One region of the Kurthia sp. FSL E2-0154 genome, then DNA from elsewhere that is predicted to be linked to it. Evidence: a T-box and tRNA genes for the amino acid it is inferred to sense, from the RefSeq annotation. Region 1 holds a T-box; the other holds one or more tRNA genes.

Evidence for each region. The T-box of region 1 lies ahead of trpS (tryptophan--tRNA ligase). A T-box ahead of a tRNA ligase gene usually reads a tRNA of that ligase, here a tRNA-Trp.
Region 2: it has a tRNA-Trp gene. The T-box ahead of trpS (tryptophan--tRNA ligase) is inferred to sense a tRNA for this amino acid. The anticodon was not compared.

What each region holds. Positions count from the first base shown of each region.
Region 1 covers NZ_JBBOPO010000001.1:201,167-217,479, reverse strand. Annotated here, with positions in the region: gene pepF (oligoendopeptidase F) at 1-1,454, opposite strand, end outside; gene MHB75_RS00950 (competence protein CoiA) at 1,505-2,581, opposite strand; gene MHB75_RS00945 (adaptor protein MecA) at 2,741-3,388, opposite strand; gene spxA (transcriptional regulator SpxA) at 3,756-4,151, opposite strand; T-box leader at 4,500-4,723, shown strand; gene trpS (tryptophan--tRNA ligase) at 4,768-5,772, shown strand; gene MHB75_RS00930 (hypothetical protein) at 6,107-6,466, opposite strand; gene tnpB (IS200/IS605 family element RNA-guided endonuclease TnpB) at 6,522-7,697, opposite strand; gene MHB75_RS00920 (hypothetical protein) at 7,787-7,921, shown strand; gene tnpA (IS200/IS605 family transposase) at 7,921-8,319, shown strand; gene MHB75_RS00910 (helix-turn-helix transcriptional regulator) at 8,391-8,594, opposite strand; gene fabF (beta-ketoacyl-ACP synthase II) at 8,701-9,942, opposite strand; gene MHB75_RS00900 (beta-ketoacyl-ACP synthase III) at 9,976-10,914, opposite strand; gene MHB75_RS00895 (DUF2929 family protein) at 11,105-11,311, shown strand; gene MHB75_RS00890 (cyclic-phosphate processing receiver domain-containing protein) at 11,353-11,709, opposite strand; gene MHB75_RS00885 (hypothetical protein) at 12,311-12,910, opposite strand; gene MHB75_RS00880 (hypothetical protein) at 13,264-13,665, opposite strand; gene MHB75_RS00875 (hypothetical protein) at 13,885-14,310, opposite strand; gene MHB75_RS00870 (hypothetical protein) at 14,328-14,756, opposite strand; gene MHB75_RS00865 (hypothetical protein) at 14,804-15,031, shown strand; partial or broken gene MHB75_RS15050 (RHS repeat domain-containing protein) at 15,404-15,487, opposite strand; gene MHB75_RS00860 (hypothetical protein) at 15,488-15,718, opposite strand; gene MHB75_RS00855 (hypothetical protein) at 15,997-16,197, opposite strand.
Region 2 covers NZ_JBBOPO010000001.1:2,019,298-2,035,610, forward strand. Annotated here, with positions in the region: gene MHB75_RS09910 (NCS2 family permease) at 1-1,000, shown strand, start outside; gene MHB75_RS09915 (hypothetical protein) at 1,092-1,271, opposite strand; gene MHB75_RS09920 (HAD-IA family hydrolase) at 1,374-1,928, shown strand; gene trmL (tRNA (uridine(34)/cytosine(34)/5-carboxymethylaminomethyluridine(34)-2'-O)-methyltransferase TrmL) at 1,979-2,452, opposite strand; gene queG (tRNA epoxyqueuosine(34) reductase QueG) at 2,469-3,602, opposite strand; gene MHB75_RS09935 (B3/B4 domain-containing protein) at 3,663-4,352, shown strand; gene MHB75_RS09940 (S66 peptidase family protein) at 4,389-5,309, opposite strand; gene MHB75_RS09945 (DNA-3-methyladenine glycosylase I) at 5,529-6,104, shown strand; gene MHB75_RS09950 (glycerophosphodiester phosphodiesterase family protein) at 6,126-6,899, opposite strand; gene MHB75_RS09955 (APC family permease) at 7,137-8,534, opposite strand; gene MHB75_RS09960 (aminoglycoside adenylyltransferase domain-containing protein) at 8,845-9,627, opposite strand; tRNA gene MHB75_RS09965 (tRNA-Leu) at 9,715-9,796, opposite strand; tRNA gene MHB75_RS09970 (tRNA-Cys) at 9,831-9,904, opposite strand; tRNA gene MHB75_RS09975 (tRNA-Gly) at 9,926-10,000, opposite strand; tRNA gene MHB75_RS09980 (tRNA-Gln) at 10,006-10,080, opposite strand; tRNA gene MHB75_RS09985 (tRNA-His) at 10,085-10,160, opposite strand; tRNA gene MHB75_RS09990 (tRNA-His) at 10,189-10,264, opposite strand; tRNA gene MHB75_RS09995 (tRNA-Trp) at 10,298-10,371, opposite strand; tRNA gene MHB75_RS10000 (tRNA-Tyr) at 10,393-10,476, opposite strand; tRNA gene MHB75_RS10005 (tRNA-Thr) at 10,486-10,558, opposite strand; tRNA gene MHB75_RS10010 (tRNA-Phe) at 10,562-10,637, opposite strand; tRNA gene MHB75_RS10015 (tRNA-Asp) at 10,659-10,735, opposite strand; tRNA gene MHB75_RS10020 (tRNA-Met) at 10,746-10,822, opposite strand; tRNA gene MHB75_RS10025 (tRNA-Val) at 10,844-10,919, opposite strand; tRNA gene MHB75_RS10030 (tRNA-Glu) at 10,930-11,004, opposite strand; tRNA gene MHB75_RS10035 (tRNA-Ser) at 11,036-11,128, opposite strand; tRNA gene MHB75_RS10040 (tRNA-Asn) at 11,138-11,214, opposite strand; rRNA gene rrf (5S ribosomal RNA) at 11,235-11,350, opposite strand; rRNA gene MHB75_RS10050 (23S ribosomal RNA) at 11,481-14,410, opposite strand; rRNA gene MHB75_RS10055 (16S ribosomal RNA) at 14,772-16,313, opposite strand, start outside.

The DNA.
Region 1 (16,313 bases):
TCTGCTGTTAGTGGTTCACCGTTACGGTCCATCTCATGAATTAAGTGTTCAAACTCTGCAAACATCGTTTGACGAATGATTGTGCCGCGGAATGAATCTAACCAGTGATTTAAAATATAGATCTTTAATTTCTCATCTTCTACGTTTTTCAGTAAATAATCTGTTAATAACTCTTCATTACACGTGGAAGCAACTTCTGCCACGAAGATTGAATAATCCCCATACACAGCTGGTTGGTTGTTACGTGTGTAGTAACTATGAACAGAGTGACCAAATTCATGCACTAACGTATATAAATTATCTAAATTATTTTGCCAGTTCATTAAAATATACGGATTCGTTCCATATGAACCTGAAGAATAAGCTCCACTACGCTTCCCTTTGTTCTCTACAACGTCTACCCAGCGATTCTCAAGTGCTTCTTTAACAATCCCTACATATTCATCGCCCATTGCTTCAAAGCTGTTTAACATATACTCTGTTGCTTTTTCGTATGGCATCTCCATCTTTGTCTCTTTTACAAGTGGTGTATAAACGTCCCACATATGCAGTTCATCGACACCAAGTACTTCTTTACGTAATTTTAAATAACGGTGCATTAAATGAATATTTTTATGTACCGTCTCGATTAGTTGATCGTATACTTTTTCTGGAATATGATTATTCGACATAGCTGCTTGACGAGCTGAATCGTATTTACGGATACGAGCAGATACCGTATGCGCTTTGACATTCCCTGCAAGTGTTGAAGCGAATGTATTTTTGAATTTACCGAATGTCTCGTACATCGCCTTAAATCCTGCTTCACGTACAGAACGATCCGCACTCTCTAAAAAGTGTACATAGTTACCATGTGTTAACTGCACATCATGACCATTCTCATCTTTAATGACTGGGAACTCTAAATCAGCATTATTTAACATACCGAATGTATTAGAAGATGATTGTGTCACTTCACCCATTTGCGCTAAAATCGCTTCTTGCTCTGCTGGTAAGACATGTGCACGCTGTTCATTAATTTCGTCTAACTCTTGTTTATATAAGCGTAATGCTTCGTTATTCGCTAAGTAGTCTGCGATTTGTTCTTCTGATAATGAAAGAATTTCTGGTGTTAAGAATGAAAGTGCTGTTACTGCTTTCGCTACTAATGAGCTACAGCGACTATCTAGCGCTTGGAATTCACTATTTGTTGTATCTTGATCTGCACGCATATGCGAGTACGCATTTAATTTACCTAAACGTGTATATACTTCATCACGATATTGAAGAACAGCTAACATTGCTTCAGCACCGTCTTTTAATGTACCTTGAAATGCAGGTGCTTGTTTTAATAAGTTTTCTACCTCTGCATATTCCGTATTCCAATCTTCTACTGTCGCAAAAATATCCTCTAAACGCCATGTTAATTCTTCTGGTACTTCATGACGTAATGGCATTTTTTTCACTTCTGTCATCTGCGTAACCCCCTACTTTATAATTAGTTTATTTGTTCTTTTCTATTTTCTCAATTATCAAACTTTAATGCAACATATTGGTGATAAATTTCTTCGGAAATCGAACTAATTTCTAAATCTTGCCATGATAAGTTAGGATTTTCACGTTGAACGAAGTCAATATACGTCCTAATTGCTCGTTCAGGAATATGCCATGTACGATTATGATGATACAATTGCGATGATAAATCTTGTGTCACTCCTGAGCGGATGAAGCAAATCAGTGCTAATTGCCATTCAACAGGATGAACAGATAATTGGACGCTACTTGGGATACCAATCCAATTCGGCAGTGCTTGCAACATAATTTTATGCTCGTAACATAGCTTAAAAAAGGAATCTTGAATACCACGACGGTTAAACCGTAAGCGATTTACTAAATATCGCTCACGTTCTTGCAACCACTGTTCTGCTATTTTTTCTTGTTCAAACGGAATCACTAACTCCAGCGGAAAAGGTTGATGGTGTATGGGTGTTCTTTTCGCTGTGGCGAGATAGCGACGACCTGCGATATGAATCAGATGGTCATACATTTGAAACTGTTCTCTTTCAACATCAAATGTAAGAAGCTGTCGATTTAATATAAACTGTTGGTAAAAAGGAGCTAATTGAACACACTGAACCCCTTCATAAAAAGATGGCTTCGCTTTGACAATCCAGAGCGGTTCAATTCCTAGTTGTTGATAACCTTTATTCCTTTTTGTAAGACGTTTGGGTGTTAAAGCACTACATTGAAATTCAACAGCTATGTATTTATCTTGTTGTTGAATTAATAAATCCGGGCGTTGCTGAATCGCTTTTAGATAAGGTTCCACTAATACCGGAATATGTTGAAACTGTAACCAATGATATAATGCATACTTCCCCTGTAAATGAAGTGACGATTCTCCTTCTGAAAAAACCTGACAATGTTCATTTTTTCGATGTGCAAAATGAGGAATCATGACTTGCCCAATTTTTAAAATCAATTGTTCATGACACGCTGGACAATAAAAATGTTGTGTTTGACGTATTTCAAGCAAACGCTCTTTTGATAATTCATGCGTTAAATAAACCATCTCCTGTTTTTCCGTTAATGCACTCAGCAATACATGACCCCCTTATTGTGATTTTACTCACTATAAAAGAAATATTCCTCTTACTCAACTGTTAAAAAAGGGTGATTTTTAAAAAACAATAGACTAAATCTAACGCAAAAAAAGAACTTCACCATATAAAATGATGAAGCTCTCTAATTTTATTTATTTTTAAAAATGTTCGCGTGTAATGGCGAAACAATCGCCTTCCATAATCGCTTTTCCGTATTCACGTAGTACGTGAATTGTCTGATTTGAAAGTTTTGCATACTCTAAAATCGGACTTAGGAAATCTTGTTGTAATTCAACATCTACCACTCGTGTGAAGTCAATGTACAAGTAATATCGACCTTCATATACATATAACTCATTCACTTCATCAAAACCACTTGGCATTGATTTTGCTAGCGGAATCAAATCATCAAAGCTTTCTAATTCAAAAACAGCGTCCTCTAACAATTGGAAGGTATCTGTTTCAAAATCTTGTGCATTGGTTGTGAATGGATCGGATTCAAACATATTTGCAAACTGACTTCCCTTGTTTTGTACATCTAACATACCTTCATTAAATAATTCATGTGGTGCATTTACAACTGTCACTGTTAATTCAAGACCGACTTCTTTCGCGACTACTTGAATCCAGAGTGGACCGTTCACTTCAAATTGATCATCGTCAATTTCATCCATCATGACCCAGAATAGTTCTTCGCCTTTATCTCGATTAAACCAAATTTCATCTTTTGTAAAGCCACGTTCTTCTATATCTTTATATGAAATCACAAGTTTTAGAGTATTGTCATTAATGCGTTCTATATCCATACTAAACAACTCCCTTCAGTTAGTTACGACTTACTGCAAATTGCTTACGTGAATAACTAACTCTACTACTTCTATTGTAAGTGTTCAACAGAAAAAAAGAAAAGAAAAAGATTCTATTAGCTATTGTATATGAATTGTAGAAAAGTCTCACATGAAATGCAATCGTTTTGACTTGATTTTTATATTTTAGTACGTCTTTCTAAAATGACGCACTTTAACATAAAAAAACTGAGGCTGGGACGAAACATTTCACTTCCCCTTTTTAGCGTTCGCAACGAAAAACTGGAACCGCGCCACAGCGCGGTTCCAGTTTTTCTTATGCTCATGTGGGATGTATTTTTTGCACTTATGTCCCAGCCTGAGTTTGCTAATTTACCATGCGCTGTGCTTCTTGAAGTTGATAAGCACGTACTTTACGTGGTAAGAAACGACGAATTTCATCTTCGTTATAACCTACTTGCAAGCGCTTTTCATCTAAAATAATCGGACGACGTAATAAACCTGGGTTATCTTGAATTAATTCATATAACTTTTGTAGAGGTAGTGTTTCTACATCCACTTTTAATTTTTGGAAAGTTTTAGAACGTGTCGAGATGATTTCATCTGTCCCATCTTCTGTCATACGTAAAATTTCTTTGATTTCAGAGATTGTTAGTGGTTCCGCAAAAATATTACGTTCTTTATATGCAATATCATGTTCCTCTAACCAAGCCTTTGCCTTACGACAAGAAGTACAGCTCGGAGATGTAAATAGTGTTACCATCATATCTAGCACATCCTTTCAAATGTATAGAGCTAAACAATTGTTATTTTTAAATTAGAATAAATCTAATAAAGAAGTATAAACTTATTATACAATACAATCATTCGTTTGAATATAGTTTTTTAAAAATTTTACAATACGTACATATTGTATTTACCAACACTTTTTTTGTCTATATCTAGTTTTCACTACATATATTTATTCCCTTATTCCATAGACATAAACCTAGTTTTCAAAATCTTTTTTCTCATTTAGCATACAACGACTGAAAATAAAAACCGAAAATACGTTCACCCCTTGACACGCTTGCATTTACAGAATGTTTATCATATAATCAAACCAATGAAATAGTAGGCGAAGATGAAGAGTAGTATATCAAGTTTTGTATATTCAGAGAATCTGTGGTTGGTGAGAACAGATGATACACTTGGTCGAATGGACTTCGGAGCCAGCTTTGTGAACAGACAAAAAGTAGCTTAGCTCGCATTACCTCACGTTACGAGGTGGAGTGGTCATATTTTTATGACAAGCTTGGGTGGTACCGCGGATTCAAAACATCATTCGTCCCTATTTTTAGGGAGGCATGATGTTTTTTTATTTGAAGGAGGAAGAAAAAATGAAAAAAAGAATTTTTTCAGGCGTTCAGCCAACAGGCGTCATTACACTCGGAAACTATATCGGTGCATTTCGTCAATTCGTAGAGGTACAAGATGAATATGATAGCATCTTCTGTATCGTTGATCAACATGCGATTACAATGCCACAAGATCCAAAAGAGTTGCATGAAAATATCCGTAAACTTGCAGCGACTTACTTAGCAGCTGGAATTGACCCAAACAAATCAACTCTATTCATTCAATCTGAAGTACCAGCACATGCACAAGCTGGATGGATGTTACAATGTATCGCTTCAATTGGTGAATTAGAGCGCATGACACAATTTAAAGATAAATCATCAAAAGAAAATGTATCGGTATCGGCTGGTCTTTTAACATATCCACCGCTAATGGCTGGTGACATTCTTCTATATAATACACACCTAGTTCCTGTAGGTGATGACCAAAAACAACATATCGAATTAACACGCGATTTAGCAGAGCGCTTCAATAAACGTTTTGGTAAAACATTCGTTGTACCAGATATTCAATTACCGAAGAACGGTGCGCGCATTAAATCCCTACAAGACCCTACGAAGAAGATGAGTAAATCAGATGCGAATGCAAAGGCAACCATCCGTATTTTAGATGAGCCAAAACAAATCGAGAAGAAAATCAAATCGGCTGTGACGGATTCAGAGGGTGTTGTACGTTTTGATGTTGAAAACAAACCAGGCGTATCTAACTTACTTATTATTGAATCATCACTTACAGGTAAAACAGTTGATGAAGTTGTAGCGAAGTATGAAGGTAAAGGATATGGTGACTTTAAAGCAGGTGTTGCAGAGGCTGTAATCAACCATCTAGCACCAATTCAAGCACGCTATAAAGAATTAATTGATTCACCTGAATTAGACCGCATCTTAGATGAAGGTCGCGATAAAGCAAATGCGATTGCTTCAGCAACAATTGACCGTATGGAAGCAGCGATGGGCTTAGGTCGTAAAGTGAAGAAGAAAAAATAATACGCTATAAAAGACATCATCTCATATGAGCATAAGAAAAACTGGAATCGCGCTGTGGTGCGGTTCCAGTTTTTTGTTGCGAACGCCAATAAAAGGAGGAAAGGGGTTGTACTTCTTTTTGTTGCGAACGCCAATAAAAGGAGGAAAGGGGTTGTACTTCTTTTTTATTGCGAACGCCAATAAAAGGAGGAAAGGGGTTGTACTTCTTTTTTGTTGCGAACGCCAATAAAAGGAGGAAAGGGGTTGTACTTCTTTTTTGTTGCGAACGCCAATAAAAGGAGGAAAGGGGTTGTACTTCTTTTTGTTGCGACAGCTATGTTTTATATAGCCTGTTTTAATATTTTCTTGCGTAGTAAACCATATTTAAAAAGACGATGGATAGATAGAGTGCGATAAATAATGATAATAATTGAAAAGCAGCTAACTCGAACGTAGATAATGGATTGAATACGATTAAAAGAACCAACAAGAAGCCCATACCCCAGAAATAACTCATATATATTGCGCGTTCTCGAATCTTCTGCGCACGTTCATCTTTCTCTGCAAAATGCGGCGTTAAATAGGCAAGACAAAACGCCATAATGGCTAGACCAAATGCCATGATTGCATTCGGAAATTCAAAGTTTAAAATCGATGGTAGATTCAGTACAAGTGCATTAATGAATAAAATAGTACCTAATATTTGAACTACCACTAGGCTAAAGCCATAGTGGATTCCTAAGTACAGAGTTCTATCGAACTCTAATTGATTAGGCTATCTCCGTAGTCCCTACGGTTAGAAGTCTTATAGCTTCATTTTTAAGATTTTGTCCTGCGTTAATATCTCGATCATGATGGGTATGACATTTTGGGCAACCCCATTCACGCAATCCAAGATTTTTAACGTCTTTGTTTTGATAGCCACAACAAGAACATAGCTGACTGGATGGAAAGTTCTTCGCAACCGTCACAACTTGTTTTCCGTACCATTTGGCTTTGTATTCAATCATGGTTTTGAATTGTGACCATGACACTTCACTGATTGCTTTGGCAAGGTTGCGATTCTTTAACATATTACTGACAGACAAATCTTCCATTCCAATAATGTCGTGGTTTTTGACAATACGAGTAGATATTTTGTCCAAGTAATCTTTACGTATATTTACTATCTTTTCATGGATACGAGCCACTTTGATTTTTGCTTTATACCAGTTCGCACCGCCAATAGTTCGTCTGCTTAGGGTACGTTGTGCCTTTGCTAACTTTTCTTCCAATGTACGAAAGAACTTAGGGTTAGTATAAGTCGTTCCATCTGAAAGAATGGCAAAATCTTTGAGTCCGACATCTATTCCAATAGCTGATTTTGTTTTGGGTAATTCTTTAACTTCAACTTCTGTTCCGATGGAAACAAAGTATTTTCCTGACGGATTTCGTCTAATCGTTGCATGTAGGATTTTTCCTGTAACTTCACGACTTTTCGCAAAGCGAACAAGACCAAGTTTAGGTAACTTAATATAGTTACCATCAATTGCGATATTTCCGTTCGTATGCTTTGTTGTGTAAGATTGAACAGGATTCTTTTTAGACTTAAAACGTGGATATTTGTTCTGTTTCTTGTAGTACCTATCGTAAGAATCTGCTAAATTTTCAACAGATTTTTGCAATGCAATACTATCCACTTCTTTTAAGAAAATGTACTGTTTCTTTAATTCCTTAACTGCTTTAACGGTTTCATATTTGTTCAAACACTTTCCTTTCCAGTTGTTCACTGGAAGCTGTCCGTTTTGAACCATTTCTTCACAGAGATACCAGTAAGCATCTTTGTCTTTTTGTTTGCCTAAAAAGAAGTTAAAGACAAACCTTGCAGAACCAATGGTCTTATTGATTAGTTCAGTCTGTTTGTTGTTTGGATATATCCGAAATTTATACGCCTTATTTACTAACATTGATTTTCACCTCCTTTTAGGATATGCTATCAGTATATATTAAGCGTCGGTATATTTCAAAAGTATATACTTTAAAAGGAGTGAAACTAATGGAACGTGTAGCAAAGCTGATTAAATTCCCTATTGATTTGGTAATACGAATTGAAGAGTATAGAGAAAAACACAATATTCAAACCTTCGCAAGTGCAGTTTACGAACTAATTCGTAAAGGCTTAGAAAAATAATGGATTATATTTCTGAAAACCACAGCAAACATTTACTTATGTGTCACTTGATATTTGTTTGTAAATATCGTAAAAAGCTATTGTTAAAAGTAGGTCATGATATTAAGACCGAAATCGAATGTATTTCTAATTATTACGGTTGGCAGATTATTGAGCAAGAAATCGACCAAGACCATATTCATGTATTAATTCGTTATTCTCCAAAATGGAGTATTCTTGAAATTGTTAGGTTGTTGAAGCAACTCACGACTTATCGGATATGGCAAAAGCATCACGAATATCTTTCTCGACATTTTTGGAAAGAACGCACCTTTTGGGGTGACGGATACTTTTCTTGTAGCATTGGAAATGTTAGCAAAGAGATTATTCAAAAATACATTCAAACACAAGGTAGTTAGGGCTTACATCCCCCTAGCCTAAAGGCGTAGGGGTTTTACGCCCCTCTTATAAAATACCAGCTGTTTGTTCTTCAAGTATTCTCCTCCTCATAAATAAAAAGATCCTCAATCTGACATCGAAACACACGTGCTAATTTAAAAGCTAACATGATGGATGGATTATATTTTCCTTTTTCAAGTGAAATAATCGTCTGTCGTGATACCCCTACTTTTTCTGCTAATGCATCTTGCGATAAATCATACTGCATCCGCAAATCTCTTACATGGTTTTTCATATTTTCCTCCGACGAATGTAAAGCTTACTTTACATTATAACTCTACATAACAATAAATGGAATAAAAAAAGACACTACACCAAAAAGATGTAATGCCTTTGTATTATTATGCTTCGTATTTTTTGAATACAAGTGTTGCGTTATGTCCACCAAAGCCGAATGAGTTACTTAATGCGTACTCCATTGTTTTCTCTACCGCTGCATTTGGTGTGTAGTTTAGATCACACTCTTCCGCTTGGTTTTGAAGATTCATTGTTGGTGGAACAATTCCTTCTTTCAGTGCTAATACTGAGAAGATAGCTTCTACGCCACCAGCTGCACCTAACATATGACCAGTCATTGATTTTGTTGAGCTGATTGCTACTTTTTGTGCATGGTCGCCTAATACTTTTTTGATTGCTTCTGTTTCAAGCATATCATTGTAGTAAGTTGATGTACCATGTGCATTAATGTAATCAATTTGAGATGGGTCAATTCCTGCATCTTCAATCGCTTGTGTCATCGCACGTGCTGCACCTTCTCCACCTGGAGCTGGAGCTGTAATATGATATGCATCACCTGAGGCACCGTAACCTACAACTTCACCGTAGATTTTCGCGCCGCGTGCTAAAGCATGTTCTAAACTTTCTAATACGACAATCCCTGCACCTTCACCCATAACGAAACCGTCACGCTCTTTATCGAATGGACGTGAAGCTGTTTTTGGATCTGGATTTAATGATAGTGCCGTATTTGCACAGAAACCAGCTACTGATAACTCCGTGATTGGTGCTTCTGTTCCACCTGTAATCATCACATCTGCATCGCCACGTTCGATTACTTTGAACGCATCACCGATTGAGTTTGTACCTGTAGCACAAGCTGTTACCGTACATGTGTTAATACCTTTTGCACCTAAGTGAATCGAAACTTGACCTGCTGCCATATCTGGAATCATCATTGGTACGAAGAACGGGCTCACACGACGTGGACCTTTTGTAATTAAGTTTGTGTATTGTTGTTCAAATGTTTCCATACCGCCAATACCTGAACCTAACCATACACCCACGCGCGGTGCGTTTGAATCGTCGATTGTTAAGTCTGCATCTTTTACAGCCATTGTTGCTGCCGCAAGTGCATAGTGTGTGAAGCGATCCATCTTACGCGCTTCTTTTTTCACTACGTATTGTTCGATATCGAAATCTTTTACTTCTGCTGCTACACTTACAGGAAATTTTTCTGCATCAATACGTGTAAGTGGCCCAATACCCGATTGACCCTTTTTGATGGCTTCCCATGTTGCATGTGCATCATTTGCTAAAGGTGTAACCGCACCAATACCTGTCACTACTACTCTTTTTTTCGTCATGTCTAAAACCCCTTCTTTCTAGCTCGTTAAATTTTATTTACCGTATCGTAATGCGATTGCGCCCCATGTTAGACCGCCACCGAAACCAACTAATACGATTAAATCGTCATCTTTGATTTTACCATTTCCTACACATTCAACCATCGCATTCCCGATTGAAGCGGCAGATGTATTACCGTATTTACTAATCACTGCTGCTACCTTGTCTTCTGGTAAGTCTAAACGTTTACGTGCTGCATCAATGATACGAATATTTGCTTGGTGTGGAATTAAGAAGTCCACGTCTTCTTTTTGGTAACCTGCTTTTTCGATTACATTCATCGCAGATTCGCCCATTTGACGTACCGCAAATTTGAATACTTCGCGACCATTCATTGCGATGTGATCATGTTCATCTTGATATAAGAATTTGCCACCAGAACCATCTGCTCCTAGTTCATAAGCTAATATACCACGACCTTCTGATACCTTGCCAACTACAGCTGCACAAGCACCATCACCGAATAATACGGCTGTGTTACGATCTGTCCAGTCTGTAATTTTTGATAACTTTTCTGCACCTACAACTAATACATAATCATATGTACCTGCTTCAACGAAGTGCTTCGCTGTTACTAATCCATACATATAACCTGCACAAGCTGCCGATTGATCCATCGCCGCTGCCTTCGTTGCACCTAAACGTTCTTGAATCATACATGCGACTGTTGGGAATGGTTGATCAGGTGTTACTGTATTCACAAGAATTAAACCGATTTGATCCGCTGTAATTCCTGCGTCTTTAATTGCTGCTTCCGCTGCTTTAAAAGCTAAATCAGATGTATTTTCATCGTCTCCCGCAATACGACGTTCTTCAATCCCCGTACGTGTGCGAATCCATTCATCTGATGTATCCATCATTTTCTCTAAATCTGCATTTGTCACGATATTTTCTGGTACATAACGTCCAATACCAATTAAACCAGCTGCCATCTATAGCGCCCCTTTTCAAATACCAATTATTAATACCTGGTACTAATTATAATCGAACCGTTTTCAGTTTTCAACACTATTGACAAAACTTTGACAAAATCTACTGTACGAATGAAAAGAGTATTTCAATTTACTTCTTCGTTATGCTATTATTAATAGAGTACAAATGTAAAATCAGAGGTGAAAATCAATGAAATACATCGTTTTATTATTCTGGAGTGCTGTATTATTTACACTTTTAAATTATGTAACTTCTGCTATCGGTAACACACCATTCGAAATGGAACAAGTGAAGCAAGGTTTAATCTTCTCAGTTGTATTTGCAGTATTCGTCGTAATCGTAGGCGCAATCCTTCCAAAAGGTGAAGCACAAGATATCGATTCACACAGACAATAAACAAAAAAGAGACACGTACATGCGTACATGTCTTTTTTTATTTATTCAGTTGGACCACTATAACGATTGGGTATGATGGAATAATGATAAATCTCAATATCTTCATCAATAAAACCTCTACGCTTTGCCCCCTTCAACGTTTCATACATATTTTCTCGTCCTACCGGATTATCAGTATGCAAATAAATTTTATTTGCTCGTAAACCATGTTCACAGAAGTACTTGACCAAATCATACCCTGTCGGCAGTAGATTCCCCTCTGCATCCTCACCTAAATCATGATCCAATGACAAAATATCCACCTCATGCTGTTCCAATAAAGTCACCGCTTCTTCAAAGGTTCTAGCAATTGTGAACCCTTCAGGACAATCTCGTAAATCATCTACATATACATTCATCTATCCTCACTTCTCTCTATAATAAAATTACGAACTTTTGTTCTCACTCTATTATATATCATAAGTAATTATTTGGTATATATAAACTTCGCCGTATATTTTGACATTAAAAAAACACCTCAAAATTCAGTTTTACTTTTGAGGTGCGACATCATGTATTATTTTAAAGATGCACTTTGTAAAAACCAAATATTCACAAAATGATATATGAACCATGCAATCATTATACCTATTAACATGCTCTTTATTGAAAATTTATTCTTAAAAATCTCCGTATATAGTAAATAAAAAACTGATACCATTACTATGAAAATCGGAATAATATGCTCCGTATTATAAGTTATATCACCTGCTAATAATAGAATTAACATTCCGACAAAAAAATAAAATATTTGTTTAAAATTCATTAATGACTATGCCTCTTTCTTTATAGCAAGAAGTTGTACTTTTGTTGTGTACGTCAGTGAACCAAGTAAATTATTTAATTAACTACAGAAAAAGCATTATCATGAGTATTCTTTTTAAAGAAATGCCACTGATACGGCAAAGTCTAAAATTTTATTCAGTGATGGGCTAAATATCCCTTTCTATAATTAATCATTCACAAACTATTTGGGGGATTCATATCCTTGAAAAACTCTAACATCAGCCCTGAAAAACCAAAATTCGAGATGTCATGCGCTACTTTATTTTTTAACACATTACATTCTTTTTCTGTCTCTATATTCAATAACTTTTTAAAACGATTTAAAAGTCTATTAGATGAAATATTTTCTGGGATATATCGAGTCTCTATAAATAATTTTTTTATAAAAAGGTTATTAGGAGCCATCATAAATGCTTTCTCAATATTATCCAACGCCAGCTTTTCAATAGCGAAATAATCAAAATTCTCATGTTCAAAAAGATACGGGGTAAGGTGCATCATTTGGCCAAATACAACGAGGAAATTAACATCTTCACTAAATTGCTCTCTTCCTTCTATAAAACATGCCATTAACATAGAATCTAACACATCTTCATTTAAACTCTCTAGGTCTCCATCTGATTCAGAAGTATGATACCAACAAAGAAATGCTAATTTACAAAGATATTTCGGTTCATTTGGATATTCCTTAACGAGCTGTTGTAACACCTCAAAAACACGCATCCACTCTTTTTTATTTTCGAAGTAATCACTTTCCGGTACGATTAAATCCATTTTCTCACCTCTTTATTCTGCTTTAATTACCGTACGTATAACCATTCTATGATAACAGTTCATCATTATCACCTAGATGTGGGCCTCACAGGATGTGAGATCCATCGACGTTTGCACAGACCGACACGATGTCGGTTCCATCGACGTTTGCACAGGACGTGCAGATTTAGTCGATGTTCCTTGAAAATTTTTTGCGGAACTTAGTCGATGTTCCTTAATTAATACGTCACCACGGTGGTTCGTAATGAATTAAAAAGACCACATTTACAGATGAAATGAGGTCTTTTCAAATTTAGGTTTATTTATTTTTCATCCATCTCATTAATGTATGTTTCAAAAAAGAAGTCTCTAACCTATTTATTAGATTTTTTCTTTTGACTATATAAAATCGCTCCACTTATTAAAACAGAAATTAGTAAACTAACTCCAGTTAAAATAACAATCAATTCAAAGACACCTTGATCATTAGTTAGAGCTTTGGGGAATCTGAAAGGCCCTCTCCAATCAAGTTGCGAATCAAAAATACTAAACAAATTTAGTCCAATGTAAGTATGTATTATGATACTAAATATCAGATATTGTGGCTTTCTCTTACTTTTTAACAATTTCCCTAAAATTAAAATACTCATTAAAATTATTGGTGAAAATATCAAAATGATAAATGCTGCATCGTACATTTTTCTTGTCGTGAATAAAGCTAAACAGATTAATAAAATAATTTCTATTAATACAAACAAATATTTTTTTATCTTCATTTAATTACCCTCATATTTTTATATTTTATATTTTGGAGAATCAAAAACATCTTTCAAATAACTCACCCTTTTATTAAATCTCATTTTTTCTATTTTCCTTTAACTCAGATGACGATAATACATCAATTGAAACACTTATACATAATAAAAATCATGAGCATAGGGTGCAGAGTTATTTACATAATTGATTCTCTTTTAATTATTTCTATTTGAACCTATTTATTTTTCATCCATCTCATTAACACTTCGTTTTTTATTATTTCTCTCGTACATAGCAATTAGCTCATAGATAGCGATAAATGCCACTAATAGACTCACTCCTACTAAAATAATTAACGGAAATAAAACTTCATCAAGCTCTTCATATTCAGGTAACCTGAATGGACCTCTCCAAGTATAACTATCATCAATTATTGCTAATAAATTCATTTGAAGATAAAAGGAAAATACAATAATGAAAAAAGTAATTCTTGAGCCTTTATTCCCTCTTTTATGATCTGAAACAAGTAGCATTATTATTAAAGTAGCTGGTGATAATATAAAAATCAGCAATATTAAAAAATACATCTCAGTAAATATTGATAATACTAAACAAGCAATTAAAAATAATTCTATTATAAGAAAAACAGCGATTTTTTTATTCATTCTCTTCCCTCACATTTCTACCTTTTATATTTCGGAGAACCAAAAATATTTTTTAAAGGGCCTACCATTCCATTTGGTCTCATGGAACGTTTTTGCAATTTTTTTAAACTATATACTTTAGAGGCTGTTAAAGCATTCTGACTATATTGCATTGATGCTAATAATGCATTGATTGACATATCGCCACAATTATTTCTTAGTACACTATAATAAGGCTTGTTTTTCTTGACAGTTTTCACATAACTGTATGCTTTATCAAAATTACCTGAAATATAAAATGATGTTGTGTACTCTTTCGAATATCCAACAGCGTTATTTACTTGCGATAATTTTTTCGGTAGTTTAACTTTTTTCAAAACTACTGTAGACTTTCCAAACATTAGATTGGTTGCAGCACCAAAATAGAAATAGTACCAACTGCCTTTAATTTTTAATAATAGCGACATATGACCTTGTCGATTATCTGCATTTCAGTCGCCGTTATAAAGAATTTGTGGCCAATTTTTTATTAGATGAAAAAGAAGTAGAAAAAGTTCAACTACTTCCTCACCTTTGGGCAGTTTCTGTTCCTTCTAAAAAATTCAGTGTAACCATCGCATGTGAGTGCGTGGGCCATTTTCATGGTATAGAAGAATGGTGCGCGGTAGTTAAAGAACCGAACGGTGAAACGAGTAATTATTTATTATTTGAAAAAGAGATTAAGGACGCAATATTAAAATAATTAACAGAAAAAATTTATTGAATTTTGAGAGAACCCTGGTACTTGACTATAGACAGTCAAATACCAGGGTTCTCATATTACACACTGTTGTTTATTCTATTTTAGTCGCAATTTGGTTCGCATCATATACACAAAGCTATTCGCTTAGCCATTGACATTCTACTAAAAAAGAAAGATTAAATATTATTTAATTATCTCGCTTATTATCTCTGAAAAATTATTTCTAAATGATAAAATTCGTCATTTGAATAGATGGTGAAGGAGCAATTTGTATCATCTGGAATGAAAAGAACTGTTGAAAAATGATTCAGATTTTTAAACAACCAGTTTTTTGAACTTTCAAGTCGCTTTCTCACCATTCCCTTCGGATACTGTACGATTCCCCACTGCGTCATAATCATACGTATTCACCGTACCATCTGGTAAGGTTTCTTCTGTTAATTGGTCATTGGCATCTTATTTTATAATAAATATAGATAATAACAAGATAATGTTAATACCATACAAAACAATCGTCTTAATTTTACCTACTTTTTCTTTTTCACTTCTAAAATCTAAAATTCCAGCAACAATAAAAAATAGTAAATATTCTATTTTCATATGCAGCAACCCCAATAGATCACCTAAAACACCAATTAATGTTATTAATACCATTATCGTATCAAAAATATCCCATTTAAATTTCATAAATTATTCCTCATTCTCATTTCTTTTTTACATGATCATACCTTCTATCCATATAATATAAATGTCACATAAAAAATTATCACTATAACAGTCAGTAATCCAAACAAAATAATCAATAATATTTTTTGTGTTTTTCTTGAGAATAATTTTATTATAGATAACAGCGTACTACCATTAGCCACAAATGGTTCATTTATTCTATCCCATTTAAAAAACCACGCTGTTGTAATTATTAGAGAAATAATCATTGTAATAAACATTATATGCATTCCCATATTTTAAACTCTCCTTGCAACCTTTATTGCTCTTGTTTTACCACCACGTTTATATGCTGTAACAACCAATTTTATAGCTTTTTTTTCATCATTTAAGACTGATTTTGCACTATCATATAGCGCACTCCAAATAGATATTTTTCCATTTTTCGAGTATTGTCTAGCTAATTCAGCTTTGAACTCCCATTGATATTTGACAAACAATCTATTTATTACTCCTACTCTAGCTTTCGCAAGGTATTTGCCGAAGGTTCCCCCCAACATACCTATAAGTGCACCTGTAATAACTAATGTTGTAAGTTTTTTCTTATTAAGATTAT
Region 2 (16,313 bases), 1.8 Mb from region 1:
TGCTTCTGTATTTATCGCCGGTATTTTATTCATTATTTTATCCTTAACACCTCTTCGCTCTAAATTAATTACAGCGATTCCGAATAATTTAAAATTAGCGATTACTGCTGGTATTGGTTTATTTATTTCGTTTTTAGGATTACGTATGGCGGGTGTCGTTGTAGATGACCCAACAAACTTAATTAAATTAGGTGATTTAACAAGTCCAAGTGTGCTATTAACACTTGGTGGTCTTATTATTACAGCGATTTTCATGGTACGTCGTGTACCAGGTGCTATTTTCATTGGGATGGTCATTACCGCCATCATCGCGTTCTTTACAGGGCAATTAAAAATTGATGAGCTTGTTACGATGCCTCATTTACCAGAAGGTATTATTGTGTGGAATCCAATTGATGCTTTAAAAGAAGTTATTGCACATAGTTTATACGGTGTTGTATTCTCATTCATCTTAGTAACACTATTCGATACAACAGGTACATTAGTTGGTGTAGCGCGCCAAGCTGGTTTAATGAAGGGTGAAACACTACCTCGCGCACGTAAGGCTTTACTTGGTGACTCATTCGGTACAACAATCGGAGCAATGTTTGGTACATCACCAACAACAGCTTATGTAGAATCATCTGCAGGTGTTGCGGCTGGTGGTCGAACAGGCTTAACTGCTTTAACAGTTGCCGTTCTATTTATTATTGCTTCATTCTTCTCACCTTTAGTTGCTTCGGTGTCAGGTGTTTCTGCCATTACATCACCTGTTCTAGTCATTGTCGGGACATTGATGATTGCATCTGTTCGTCACATTGAATGGGATACATTTGATGAGGCACTTCCTGCATTTTTAGTGATGCTTATTATGCCACTCACTTCAAGTATTTCAACTGGGATTGCCTTCGGATTTATCGCATATCCGATTCTAAAAATTGTCAAAGGTGAAGCGAAAAAAGTACATCCATTACTTTATCTATTCGCTATTCTATTTATTATTCAACTTGTCTTTATCTAAAATAATAAAAAGCCAAAATCACAACACACATACGATTTTGGCTTTTCTTATGTTCAGATGAATCAATATACCATCTTCTTATATTTAAGTATTATTTCGCTTCTTCTTTCTTCTCATCTTCATCATCATATTGTACGGGATCTTGTGTATAACCATCTCGTTTTAGCTCTTGTTCGTCGCGTAGTTTTTCCATCTGTTTTCCTAATTCTACAACGTCACTGAAGTTATTCGTCATATGTCCACTCGACACATTATCTTTACCTTTTTTCATCTTTACCACGCCCCTTTTTAAACCTTTACTATGTGTACCCTTTTAAAAGACTTTTCAAACCTATTTATGCTATGCTATTTGAAAAATGGAGGCGATTGGCTCATGCGTATTTTATGGGACTTTGATGGAACCATTATGGATACTTATCCTGCTTATACCGATATTTTATATGATATATTGAACGGAAATTTTACAAAAGAGGAAATCTATAGACAGCTAAAAGTTTCGCAATCACATGCGATGGACTATTTTCAATTAACCGATGAACAACGAAAAGAAATGATTAAAAAAAGTCGTGCGATTACGAATTACACACCATTCCCCTATGTTGAAAACGTTCTACAACAGGCTGAAGTAAATGTTATTATGACACATATGAACCGAGCTTCTGTTGAACGTATTTTACAAGAAACAGACTTAGCCAAATACTTCACAGAAATTGTCGCCGGTGATGATGGTTTTGCACGAAAGCCAGACCCTGCTGCTTATGTCTATTTACATGAACGCTATGAACTCGACTATGCGATTGGAGATCGTGAGCTCGACTTAATCCCTGCTAAAAAAGCTGGCTTTAAAACGATTATGTTCCAAAACGATTGTGACGTTGCTGATTATACCATTAATGACTATCATCATTTTTTCGATTTAATTCCTTAAATATCAAAAAGAAGAAATCGTACAATCACACGATTTCTTCTTTTTTTATTCTATACAATTGGTTTAAAGCTTTGTTGACGTAGCGCTTCGTAAATAATAATCGCTGCTGTATTTGATAAATTTAATGAGCGTACGTGGTCGCTTTGTGGAATTTGTAGGCACATATGTTGTTTGTCTTCAATTAATTCACGTGGAATACCTGTTGTCTCTTTTCCAAACATAAAGAAGATATCTTCTTCTGTATTCGAATAATCAAACTCTGTATAATTTTTCGTTCCGAATGTTTCGATAAAATAAATTGTCGCCTGTTGATGCTTTTCGAAAAATTCTTCTACATTATCGTAATATGTGATATTGACACTTGACCAATAATCCAGTCCTGCTCTTTTTAACATCTTATCATCTGTTGAAAAACCTAATGGACGAATCAAATGTAAGTGTGTATTAGTTCCAGCACATGTTCTTGCAATATTACCTGTATTTGCTGGGATTTCGGGTTGATATAGGACGATGTGTAACGTCATCTAAGGGCACTTCCTTCTATTTTGTAATAAATGATAGTCCTTTTTCTATTTCCTCAAGTACTTCTTTATCTTGTTCCTTTTGTAGCGCTTGTTCTAATATTGCTTTTGACGCTGGCGCATCAATTTTCCCAATCGCATAGGCTGCTGCACCACGAATAACAGGTCGTGTATCTTTTTGTAGCACTTCTGTTAGTGTCGGAATGGCTGATTCCTCTTTAAAATGTGCAAGTGCATAAATCGCATTTCGCTGTAATGGTTTCTTCCCTCGCCAAGAACCTGAAACATGACCAAAATCTTGTTTAAACTGCTTATTGGACATGGTTAATAATGGTTCAAGTAACGGTTTTGCAATTTCAGGATCTGGGAAGAACTCTTTATGAATTAAATTATGTTTGCGCTTATTTTTGGGACAAACAGTTTGGCATGTATCACAGCCATAAATCCGATTCCCTAAATGTGTTCGAAACTCATCTGGTAATATATCTTTTGTTTGTGTTAAAAAAGCAATACAGCGCTGAGCATTTAGTTGTCCTGCTTGTACAATCGCACCTGTTGGGCAAACATCTATACATAGGCGACAATCTAGACATTCATCTTCCATCGGCTTATCTGCTATAAACGGAATATCTGTAATAATCTCTCCTAAATAAACATAAGAACCGAACTCTGGCGTAATAATATTCGTATTTTTCCCACTCCAACCAATTCCCGCTCTTTCTGCAACAGCTCGGTCGGATAACTCACCTGTATCGACCATTGACTTCGTTCGTGCATATGGATGATGTGTATGGATAAATTCTTCAAGTAGCGCTAATTTCTCACGTAAGACGGTATGATAATCGACACCCCAAGAAGCACGACAAAAAATACCACGTCTCGCACCTTTCTTACCTTGTGGTGCATTCAACATCTTAGACGGATAAGCTAATGCAATCGCAATGATACTTTTTGCATCTTCTAATAACAAGGTCGGTTCCGTACGTAAAGTGACATCAGATTCTTCAAATCCAGACTGATAATTTAACTGTTGTTGCTGAATAAGACGTGCTTTTAAATCAATAAACGGTGTAGCAGATGCGAAACCAATTTTATCGATTCCAATGGACTGGGCATATTCTCTAACTTGTTGTTGAAACGATAAAACATTCATTTGGTTTCATTCCTTTCTATATGATACAATTGGAAAAAATGAACAGATAGGTGATGTTTTATGCACATTCAACTAAATAAACAATTAACCAATCAAATAACAGATTTTAAAATCGGCACTGTCCATTATACCAAAATTATCGTAGAAGAATCGCCCCAAATGATTAAAGGGCGTACACAATTATATCAAGAGAATCTATTTTTAGATTTGCAAGATACACCTGTCGTAGAACATAAAGCCATTCAAGAATGGCGACACATTTTTAAAACACTCGGTGCTGATCCAAGTCGCTACCGTCCATCTGCTGAAGCATTACTACGTCGCATTGCAAAACAACAATATTTACAACCCTTCCACTCTGCTGTCGACTTAAATAACTTCTTTTCACTACAATATGAGATTCCTGTAGGGATTTATGATACGCATGCTTTACAAGGTGCTATCGAAATGACTGTAGGAACAGAGAATAGTATGTATGAAGGATTAAATGGTCGTGATGTCAAGTTAGCTGGAATACCTATAAGCTGTGATGAACAAGGTCCATTCGGTAGTCCTTATGTCGATAGTAAGCGTAGTGCAGTGACCGAATCGACAACAGACGCACTTCAAATTTTCTATTTACCACCATCACTTTCTCATGAGTCATGTGAGCAGTTACTCGCTTCTGCTTCTAAGATGTTTACACAAATTCACGGAGGCGATGCAACATATGCCATTTTGAATAAAGAGCAATTACAGACGACCATTTAAAAAAGTTCGGGCACGATGTGTGTCCGAACTTTTTCTTTATTCTACACCTGGTAAAAAGGCTAATACTTTTTCATCTGCATCTAAAATAACATCTACGCCTAAAGGAATTCCAACATTTAAATTTTCATGTCCAAATTTAAAGCCACTCACAACAGGCTTATTGAAGTCTTTAAAGTAACTAGTAAATAGTGCATCTAAAAACGGTGAATCTTTATAATCACGTGGTTCTGCATGTGTAAAGCTACCGATGACTACACCCGCACAATGTTCGAACTTTCGTGCCATGCGTAATTGATTCAGCTTCGCATCAATCTGTGCTGGCTCTAATCCAGTATCTTCGATGAGTAACACTTTATTTGCTGTATCCACTTCAAATTTTGTTCCGAGTGTTTCACACAGTAATGTTAGATTACCGCCAACAATCGGCGCACGTACACGCCCTCTTGCGATTGTTTGAAGTGGTGAAATACGTTCATCATAGTAAATCTCTGCTGGATTAAATAACTGCTCAAACATTAAATACGTGCGTTCTGGGATATCCTCTCTACCTAAAGAGGAAAGTGTTGGGCCGTGGAATGTTACCAAGTTACTCAACTCACCAATCGCTGTGTGTAAAAATGTAATATCTGAAAAACCCCAGAAGATTTTTGGATTTTCTTCAAATAGCATATAATCTAGTTGATCTGCAATACGCGCAGAACCATATCCACCACTTGCACAGAAAATAGCACGAATAGACGGATCTTCTACCATACGCTGTAAGTCACGTACACGTAATTCATCACTACCAGCTAAATAATGTTCTTTCGCTGTAACACTCTCACCCATTACATATTGAAGCCCTAACCCTTCAATAAAATCGAGTGATTTTTTTAATTGCTGTTGATTTGGTGGACTAGCAGGAGCGACAATCCCTACTGTGTCACCTTTTTGTAAACGCATCGGTCTTTGTTTCATATGCCAAGCTCCTTTTTTTATACTCTCCTCTATTATAGAGTGATTTGAATCATAAGTGTACACACTTCAATCACTAAACCGCAAATGACACCTATACAAATCGCTTTTTTCTTCATCTGAACCTCCGAATTTTTTTCTTTCATTGTAAAAATCGAATATGTCAAACAGATGTCTGTTATAATAAGAACAAATATTCGTTTTTTTGAAAGGGAGATGACAATGGAGAAAACACGTTGTGCATGGGCAAATGTTTCCGAGCTTGATCAACAGTATCATGATGAAGAATGGGGTGTACCGATTACTAAAGATTCGGATTGGTTTGAAACACTTATTTTAGAAAGTATGCAAGCTGGGTTAAGTTGGGCAACCATTTTAAAAAAGCGTGAAACAATGCGCGAAGCATTCGATTATTTTGATTATGAAAAAATTGCACAATATGATGAAGCCAAAATTGAGCACTTACTACAAAACGAAGGAATTATTCGTCATCGTGGTAAATTAACAGCAATGGTTCACAATGCTACCTTATTCATGGATATTCAAAAAGAATTCGGAAGCTTTAATGAATTCATTTGGACTTACACAGGGGGTACACCAATTCAAAATCACTTCACACAATTATCTGAAGTGCCTGCGACTACAGAACTTTCTACACGCATTAGTAAAGATTTAAAAAAGCGTGGTTTTAAATTTTTAGGTCCGACAACGGTTTATGCTTTTATGCAAGCAAGCGGCCTTGTAAACGATCATGTAACAACTTGTTTTTGCTATAAAAAAGGTCTGCATAGTGCTTAAAAGCATGCAGACCTTTTTTATTTAATACGCATCAACGAAGTCAGAGAAGAATCCATGAACCCCCATTTGTTTATGTCTTTTCATCGTACTTCGATCATTCACAGTATACGTATAAGAAACAATTTTTTTCTTTTTCAACGTTTGTACTAAAGGGGTATTTACAAATGTTTTATCAATACTCACTGCCCGAATACCTCGTTCATCACAAAATTCGGCTAATGATTGATTTGTATAACTTTCACGCCCAATCACATAGAGTACATCTTTAAAACCATAGTTTTTTAATAGTTGATAGTCTTGTTTGTAGAACATTTGAGGAATAAGACGTTTTTTATCACGTGGCTTTAAGTTTTTAGTATAGACATTAATTTTTTTATACAGCGTTCGTACTGCTTGAGGTGACTTTGTTTTACCATCTAAAATAATATAAACATCATCATATTTCTTTAACAATTTAATAACTTGTTGAAAATCGATTGGTTTATATTTGTCTTTATAAAGTCGATTCTTAAAAGTTTCATATGTTTGGTCTTTTATATCTTTCCAATCATGTCGCGCTACTACTTTTCCATCACTTGTCATATTAATATCTAACTCAATGAGGCGATGACCTTTCTCATAACTATTTTGAAAAGCCTCAAGTGAATTCGTATATTTATCTCCCTCTATTCCACCACCTGCATGTGCAATGATGGTATTTTCAGTCCACTCATAGGACTGGGCAAATGTCATATAGCTCGTAATGACAGCAATTAAAAAAAGTGCAGGAACAAAGATTGCAATAAAACGTTTCATTGTACCCTCCTTTTTCTAAGACATCATATCTATCATACTATATGTAAACAGAAATAGAAAAAATTTTTAAATAAGAAAATAGATTAACTAAAAGTATTTCATATACCTTTTAAAATTCAAAGAGGTTGTGACAAACAGTTCATTTCCTCTTTTAGAGTTCGCAACGAAAAAATGGAACCGTGTCACAGCACGATTCCGTTTTTTTTTCTTATACTTCATCATCATATTCATATAATTTTACTTATTGCTACCTTCACTAACTACCTCAAAAGCAATCGCTTCTTTTGGTTTAATCATATATAAGATAAATCCAATGAGACACCATACACCTAAAATTAGCCATTCCATAGGCCATACAAGTGCTGAAGGCATGCCTGGTAAATAGAATGTAATGAATAAAATACTCAATGCAATCGCTGCCACTCCTGTAAACTTCCAATATTTAATGCGATATGGACGATGTAATTCTGGTTCTACTTTTCGTAACTTCATAAACGCAAAAGATACTAATAAGTAACCTACGATAATACCCACTCCACCAGCATCTACAATCCATACAAGTGCCGGTCGACCTAAGAAAGGCGCAACTGCTGCTAAAATACCCAAGAAGATAATCGCATTTGTCGGTGTTTTGTATTTCGGGTGCATATAGGCAAACCATTTTGGAATCATATGATGTTCTGCCATCGCATATAAAATACGACTCCCTCCGATAATGAAGGCATTCCAACTTGTAATAATTCCTGCAATACCACCAATCACTAGGACATATCCCCAAACAGGACTACCAAATAGTGCAACCATTGCGTCTGCTGTTGCTAATTGACTTGTTAAAAGTTGTTCGTCTGGTAATGCTGCTGCTACACCAAAGACAACGAATAAATAGAAACATACCGCACTGACAATTGATACAATAATAATACGACCAATTGTTTTACCAGGTGCTTTAATTTCTGCTGCTACTTGTGGAATAACATCAAACCCTACAAATAAGAATGGAATCATAACAAGTACAGATAGTGTACCTCCGAATCCATCTGTAAACATCGGATCTAAATTTTTCATATCACCATTCGCAAAAGCCCCATATACCATAAGAGCTGCTACTAATACAATCGCAACTGTAAAAACATTTTGGAAAATAGCTGCTGGTTTAATTCCAAAGAAGTTTAGTGCTGTTAGTGCGACTGCACCTACAGAACCGATTAAAGCCCATGTAAGATACACTTCCCAACCACCTAATGTCCAAAGACTTACTTTATGTTCAACAGGCATTACGTAATCAATAACCGTTGGTAATGCAACTGCTTCAAATGTTACAACAGATACATAACCAAAAAGTACACCCCATGCTGCTACAAATGCACTCTTTTTACCAAATGCACGCTTAACGAATACTAATCCGCCACCTGTTTTAGGAATCGCTGCCGAAAGCTCCGCATACGTTAAACCGATAAAGATTACAAGTAATCCTCCTAATATAAATGCAATAATTGTTCCTAAAAAGCCTGCTCCTGTAATCCATTCTCCTGATAAAACAACCCATCCCCAACCAAGCATGGCGCCTAGTGATAGGAAAAGTACATCAACCTTTGACATCGACTTTGTAAATTCTTTGTTATTCTGATTCCCCATGTTATTTCCCCCTTCACGCTGTAGACTCTCGTTGCTTTCAAGCTTAAAAGCATGCTACACATTTTCAAAAAAAGCTAATACAACCCCATATATTCTGTATTAACTTATATAAATTCCCCTTTATTCCTTTCTTTATAGTGCTTACATAGATTATGAAGAATACCACTTTAAAATAAAAGAACCATCTTTTTCTTTTTTTTGGAACCAGTTCATTAGCACAGTATTTACTTATATTTAAAAGACAGATACATACATTTTCATAATTTTTACAATTCAACTAGAATACATAAACAGAACAAAAAAAATCGACCTAATCAGTCGATTTTAATTTTTCACAATATGAAATTAAAAATTCCGCAAAATCAATTACTTGATTCATTGTTTCTACAGAAACGACTACTAACTCATTTTTCCTTATACGGATAGCTAGTTGAATAACTGGATGCCATTGTTTCGGTAAATGCTGTAATCCATATATACCAGCATCATATTTTGAAGTCACCCCCACCTCCTTTAACGTATAAAATTGACGAAGTAACCCTAATACAATCCATTCAATTTCTTCTTTTATCTCTTCATCAGAAATAGATAAATCTAATTGAACTTCTTGCTTCAATCTTTCGACATAAGGTTTCCAATACTGCTGCATATTCTGAAATACATAGTGTCGAAGTTGAGAACCTGTAGTCGTTGGAAAAGGAGGATCTTGATAATTTTGATGTAAAGTCCACCAAGTAACCAGATTAAAGTTAAAGTAATCACCATAATCTAGTATTCCTTCATTATAGTAAAAATAAGTATTTAAAAATGGGGATTGGGATGATAGATCTGCTTTAGCTATATATACACAATCCATTGGTATGTTTTCTTGTTGTTCAAATTGCAAATGGAGTTGATTCAATATTTCTTTCTGGTCTAATGTTAGTTCTGGATTCGTTACAATAATACAATCGATATCACTTTTGTTTAATTCATATGTGTTTAAGCCAATAGAGCCATGTATAAAGAGCTCTAACTGATAATCAGGTAATAACTTATGGCTTAACGACATATAAGTATCTATAGCCTTCTTGACCGTTTCAGGAATAAACAATAGATTACCACCTTTCCAATTGAATTAACTTTAGTGTAAAAGAATAATAAAAAAAAGACTACTAGAATCTAGTAGTCTTTTATAGGATACCGGTGGTCGGGGTCGAACCGACACTCCAAAAGGAACACGATTTTGAGTCGTGCGCGTCTGCCAATTCCGCCACACCGGCATAATAATATGTAAAGTTTTAGAAATAAAAAAAATGGAGGCGGCAACCGGATTTGAACCGGTGATAAAGGTGTTGCAGACCTGTGCCTTACCACTTGGCTATGCCGCCATCTCATTATGAAATAAATTATGGAGCGGAAGACGAGGTTCGAACTCGCGACCCCCACCTTGGCAAGGTGGTGTTCTACCACTGAACTACTTCCGCAAAAATGGCTGGGGTACCTGGATTCGAACCAGGGCATGACGGAATCAAAATCCGTTGCCTTACCGCTTGGCTATACCCCAATAATGGGGCGACTGATGGGAATCGAACCCACGAGTGCCGGAACCACAATCCGGTGTGTTAACCACTTCACCACAGTCGCCATATTTAGATGTTTCTATATAAAAAAATGGGGCGACTGATGGGGATCGAACCCACGAATGCCGGAACCACAATCCGGTGTGTTAACCACTTCACCACAATCGCCATATTTATATGTTTGAAACTTTTATTTTATATTGGCAGGGGCAGTAGGAATCGAACCCACACCAAAGGTTTTGGAGACCTCTATTCTACCGTTGAACTATGCCCCTAAATAAAAAAATTAAAATAAATGGTGGAGGGGGGCAGATTCGAACTGCCGAACCCGAAGGAGCGGATTTACAGTCCGCCGCGTTTAGCCACTTCGCTACCCCTCCAAAGAGATATGCCGGCGAAAGGAGTCGAACCCTCGACCTACTGATTACAAGTCAATTGCTCTACCAACTGAGCTACACCGGCAAATGGTGGGTTTGGACGGAATCGAACCGCCGACACTTAGAGCTTCAATCTAATGCTCTACCAACTGAGCTACAAACCCACATGATTATTTATTTTAAAATGGCGGTCCGGACGGGACTCGAACCCGCGACCTCCTGCGTGACAGGCAGGCATTCTAACCAGCTGAACTACCGGACCATTTTTTAATTGGTTGCGGGGACAGGATTTGAACCTGCGACCTTCGGGTTATGAGCCCGACGAGCTACCGAACTGCTCCACCCCGCGATAATATTATATAAGAATTAATGGTGGAGGATGACGGGATCGAACCGCCGACCCCCTGCTTGTAAGGCAGGTGCTCTCCCAGCTGAGCTAATCCTCCATTTTATAAGTGGTGACCCCTACGGGATTCGAACCCGTGTTACCGCCGTGAAAGGGCGGTGTCTTAACCGCTTGACCAAGGGGCCACTGTATATTTCCGTTCATTGTGAGCGATCATGGCGGAGAGTAAGGGATTTGAACCCTTGAGACAGATGTTATCCGCCTACACGATTTCCAATCGTGCTCCTTCGGCCGCTCGGACAACTCTCCGAGAAAAAATGGCTCCGCTGACAGGACTCGAACCTGTGACCCTCTGATTAACAGTCAGATGCTACTACCAACTGAGCTACAGCGGAATGATATGATTTTTTTAACAGCCCGGCAGCGTCCTACTCTCACAGGGGGAAACCCCCAACTACCATCGGCGCTAAAGAGCTTGACTTCCGTGTTCGGCATGGGAACGGGTATGACCTCTTTGCTATCGCCACCAGACTATTTTCTTAAGATTTCTCTTAAGGACAAGAATTATTATATCAGTTTAACGAGTGAATGTCAATCGTTTTTCTAAAATAATTTTTATTCTTTCAAAACTGGATAAACGGTTCATTGAAACACAATTATTTTGGTTAAGTCCTCGATCGATTAGTATTCGTCAGCTCCATATGTCACCATACTTCCACCTCGAACCTATCTACCTTGTCGTCTTCAAGGGATCTTACTTACTTGCGTAATGGGAAATCTCATCTTGAGGGGGGCTTCATGCTTAGATGCTTTCAGCACTTATCCCGTCCATACATAGCTACCCAGCGATGCCTTTGGCAAGACAACTGGTACACCAGTGGTATGTCCATCCCGGTCCTCTCGTACTAAGGACAGCTCCTCTCAAATTTCCTACGCCCACGACGGATAGGGACCGAACTGTCTCACGACGTTCTGAACCCAGCTCGCGTACCGCTTTAATGGGCGAACAGCCCAACCCTTGGGACCGACTACAGCCCCAGGATGCGATGAGCCGACATCGAGGTGCCAAACCTCCCCGTCGATGTGGACTCTTGGGGGAGATAAGCCTGTTATCCCCGGGGTAGCTTTTATCCGTTGAGCGATGGCCCTTCCATGCGGAACCACCGGATCACTAAGCCCGTCTTTCGACCCTGCTCGACTTGTAGGTCTCGCAGTCAAGCTCCCTTGTGCCTTTACACTCTGCGAATGATTTCCAACCATTCTGAGGGAACCTTTGGGCGCCTCCGTTACCTTTTAGGAGGCGACCGCCCCAGTCAAACTGTCCACCTGACACTGTCTCCTACCCCGATCAGGGGTAAGGGTTAGAAGTTCAATACATTTAGGGTAGTATCCCAACAACGCCTCCTCCGAAGCTGGCGCTCCGGTCTCTCTGGCTCCTACCTATCCTGTACAAAATGTACCAAAATTCAATATCAAGTTACAGTAAAGCTCCACGGGGTCTTTCCGTCCTGTCGCGGGTAACCTGCATCTTCACAGGTACTATAATTTCACCGAGTCTCTCGTTGAGACAGTGCCCAGATCGTTACGCCTTTCGTGCGGGTCGGAACTTACCCGACAAGGAATTTCGCTACCTTAGGACCGTTATAGTTACGGCCGCCGTTTACTGGGGCTTCAATTCTCAGCTTCGCTTGCGCTAACCAATCCTCTTAACCTTCCAGCACCGGGCAGGCGTCAGCCCCTATACGTCATCTTACGATTTTGCAGAGACCTGTGTTTTTGCTAAACAGTCGCCTGGGCCTATTCACTGCGGCTCTCTCGGGCTTGCACCCTACTAGAGCACCCCTTCTCCCGAAGTTACGGGGTCATTTTGCCGAGTTCCTTAACGAGAGTTCTCTCGCTCACCTTAGGATTCTCTCCTCGACTACCTGTGTCGGTTTGCGGTACGGGCACCTATCTACCTCGCTAGAGGCTTTTCTTGGCAGTGTGAAATCAGGAACTTCGTCATAATTGACTCGCCATCACAGCTCAATGTTACAGGAAGCGGATTTGCCTACTTCCACACCTTACTGCTTGGACGTGCATAACCAACAGCACGCTTACCCTATCCTACTGCGTCCCCCCATCACTCAAATGGTAGATTGGTGGTACAGGAATATCAACCTGTTATCCATCGCCTACGCCTATCGGCCTCGGCTTAGGTCCCGACTAACCCTGAGCGGACGAGCCTTCCTCAGGAAACCTTAGTCATTCGGTGGACAGGATTCTCACCTGTCTTTCGCTACTCATACCGGCATTCTCACTTCTAAGCGCTCCACCAGTCCTTACGATCTGACTTCACAGCACTTAGAACGCTCTCCTACCACGGACATCTAAGATGTCCATCCACAGCTTCGGTGAATCGTTTAGCCCCGATACATTTTCGGCGCAGCGTCACTCGACCAGTGAGCTATTACGCACTCTTTAAATGGTGGCTGCTTCTAAGCCAACATCCTGGTTGTCTAAGCAACGTCACATCCTTTTCCACTTAACGATTACTTTGGGACCTTAGCTGGTGGTCTGGGCTGTTTCCCTTTTGACTACGGATCTTATCACTCGCAGTCTGACTCCCGTGTATAAATCATTGGCATTCGGAGTTTGTCTGAATTCGGTAATCCGGGATGGACCCCTAGTCCAAACAGTGCTCTACCTCCAAGATTCTTAAACACGAGGCTAGCCCTAAAGCTATTTCGGAGAGAACCAGCTATCTCCAGGTTCGATTGGAATTTCTCCGCTACCCACACCTCATCCCCGCACTTTTCAACGTACGTGGGTTCGGTCCTCCAGTAAGTGTTACCTTACCTTCAACCTGGACATGGGTAGATCACCTGGTTTCGGGTCTACAACCACATACTCATTCGCCCTATTCAGACTCGCTTTCGCTACGGCTCCGTCTTTTCAACTTAACCTTGCATGTAATCGTAACTCGCCGGTTCATTCTACAAAAGGCACGCTATCACCCATTAACGGGCTCTAACTACTTGTAGGCACATGGTTTCAGGATCTCTTTCACTCCCCTCCCGGGGTGCTTTTCACCTTTCCCTCACGGTACTGGTTCACTATCGGTCACTAGAGAGTATTTAGCCTTGGGAGATGGTCCTCCCAGATTCCGACGGAATTTCACGTGTTCCGCCGTACTCAGGATCCACTCTGGAGGGAATGAACTTTCAACTACGGGACTGTTACCCTCTATGGTAGGCCTTTCCAAGCCGCTTCATTTAACTCATTCCTTTGTAACTCCGTGTAGAGTGTCCTACAACCCCAAGAAGCAAGCTTCTTGGTTTGGGCTCTTCCCGTTTCGCTCGCCGCTACTAAGGGAATCGAATTTTCTTTCTCTTCCTTCAGGTACTTAGATGTTTCAGTTCCCTGAGTCTGCCATCAAAACGCTATGAATTCACGTTAGGATACTGTTCGATTAAAAACAGTGGGTTCCCCCATTCGGAAATCTCCGGATCAAAGCTTACTTACAGCTCCCCGAAGCATATCGGTGTTAGTGCCGTCCTTCATCGGCTTCTAGTGCCAAGGCATCCGCCATGCGCCCTTAATAACTTAACCTAATTGATTCCAATCTGCTGCGTAATACTTTGTCAGCTACACTTGTTCGAATGCTCATGTACGTATGTACACTCCGCTTCTCACTGCGTTTGCTTTCGCGTCTTACTTGCATCTTGAAATAATTTTCACATAAGTCATTAAGCCTAAAAAATTAAAACTTAATAATTCAAAATCTATAAAAGAAATTTGTGTTTGTGTTACTTTCAATGTCGTTTTATCCAGTTTTCAAAGAACAAGTTTTACTCTGCGACAAGTAATCGCAAGAGCAAGGTTTGAAGATCATTTGCATGAGCCTTCAAAACTAAACAGCAAGTAAGATAATCTGTATAAGACCCAAGGTCTTTTCCGTTATATTCCTTAGAAAGGAGGTGATCCAGCCGCACCTTCCGATACGGCTACCTTGTTACGACTTCACCCCAATCATCTATCCCACCTTAGGCGGCTGGCTCCTTACGGTTACCCCACCGACTTCGGGTGTTACAAACTCTCGTGGTGTGACGGGCGGTGTGTACAAGGCCCGGGAACGTATTCACCGCGGCATGCTGATCCGCGATTACTAGCGATTCCGGCTTCATGCAGGCGAGTTGCAGCCTACAATCCGAACTGAGAACGATTTTATGAGATTAGCTTACCCTCGCGAGTTTGCGACTCTTTGTATCGTCCATTGTAGCACGTGTGTAGCCCAGGTCATAAGGGGCATGATGATTTGACGTCATCCCCACCTTCCTCCGGTTTGTCACCGGCAGTCTCCTTAGAGTGCCCAACTAAATGATGGCAACTAAGAATAAGGGTTGCGCTCGTTGCGGGACTTAACCCAACATCTCACGACACGAGCTGACGACAACCATGCACCACCTGTCACCAATGTCCCCGAAGGGAAAATCCTATCTCTAGGACGGTCATTGGGATGTCAAGACCTGGTAAGGTTCTTCGCGTTGCTTCGAATTAAACCACATGCTCCACCGCTTGTGCGGGCCCCCGTCAATTCCTTTGAGTTTCAACCTTGCGGTCGTACTCCCCAGGCGGAGTGCTTAATGCGTTAGCTGCAGCACTAAGGGGCGGAAACCCCCTAACACTTAGCACTCATCGTTTACGGCGTGGACTACCAGGGTATCTAATCCTGTTTGCTCCCCACGCTTTCGCGCCTCAGTGTCAGTTACAGACCAGACAGTCGCCTTCGCCACTGGTGTTCCTCCAAATCTCTACGCATTTCACCGCTACACTTGGAATTCCACTATCCTCTTCTGCACTCAAGTTCCCCAGTTTCCAATGACCCTCCACGGTTGAGCCGTGGGCTTTCACATCAGACTTAAGAAACCACCTGCGCGCGCTTTACGCCCAATAAATCCGGACAACGCTTGCCACCTACGTATTACCGCGGCTGCTGGCACGTAGTTAGCCGTGGCTTTCTAATAAGGTACCGTCAAGGTACGTTCATTTCCTAACGTACTTGTTCTTCCCTTACAACAGAGTTTTACGATCCGAAAACCTTCATCACTCACGCGGCGTTGCTCCATCAGACTTTCGTCCATTGTGGAAGATTCCCTACTGCTGCCTCCCGTAGGAGTTTGGGCCGTGTCTCAGTCCCAATGTGGCCGATCACCCTCTCAGGTCGGCTATGCATCGTTGCCTTGGTAGGCCGTTACCCCACCAACTAGCTAATGCACCGCGGGCCCATCCTACAGTGACGCCGAAGCGCCTTTCAACTTCAAAACATGTGATTCGAAGGATTATTCGGTATTAGCCCAGGTTTCCCTGAGTTATCCCAATCTGTAGGGCAGGTTGCCCACGTGTTACTCACCCGTCCGCCGCTAAATCAGAGAAGCAAGCTTCTCGTCATTCGCTCGACTTGCATGTATTAGGCACGCCGCCAGCGTTCGTCCTGAGCCAGGATCAAACTCTC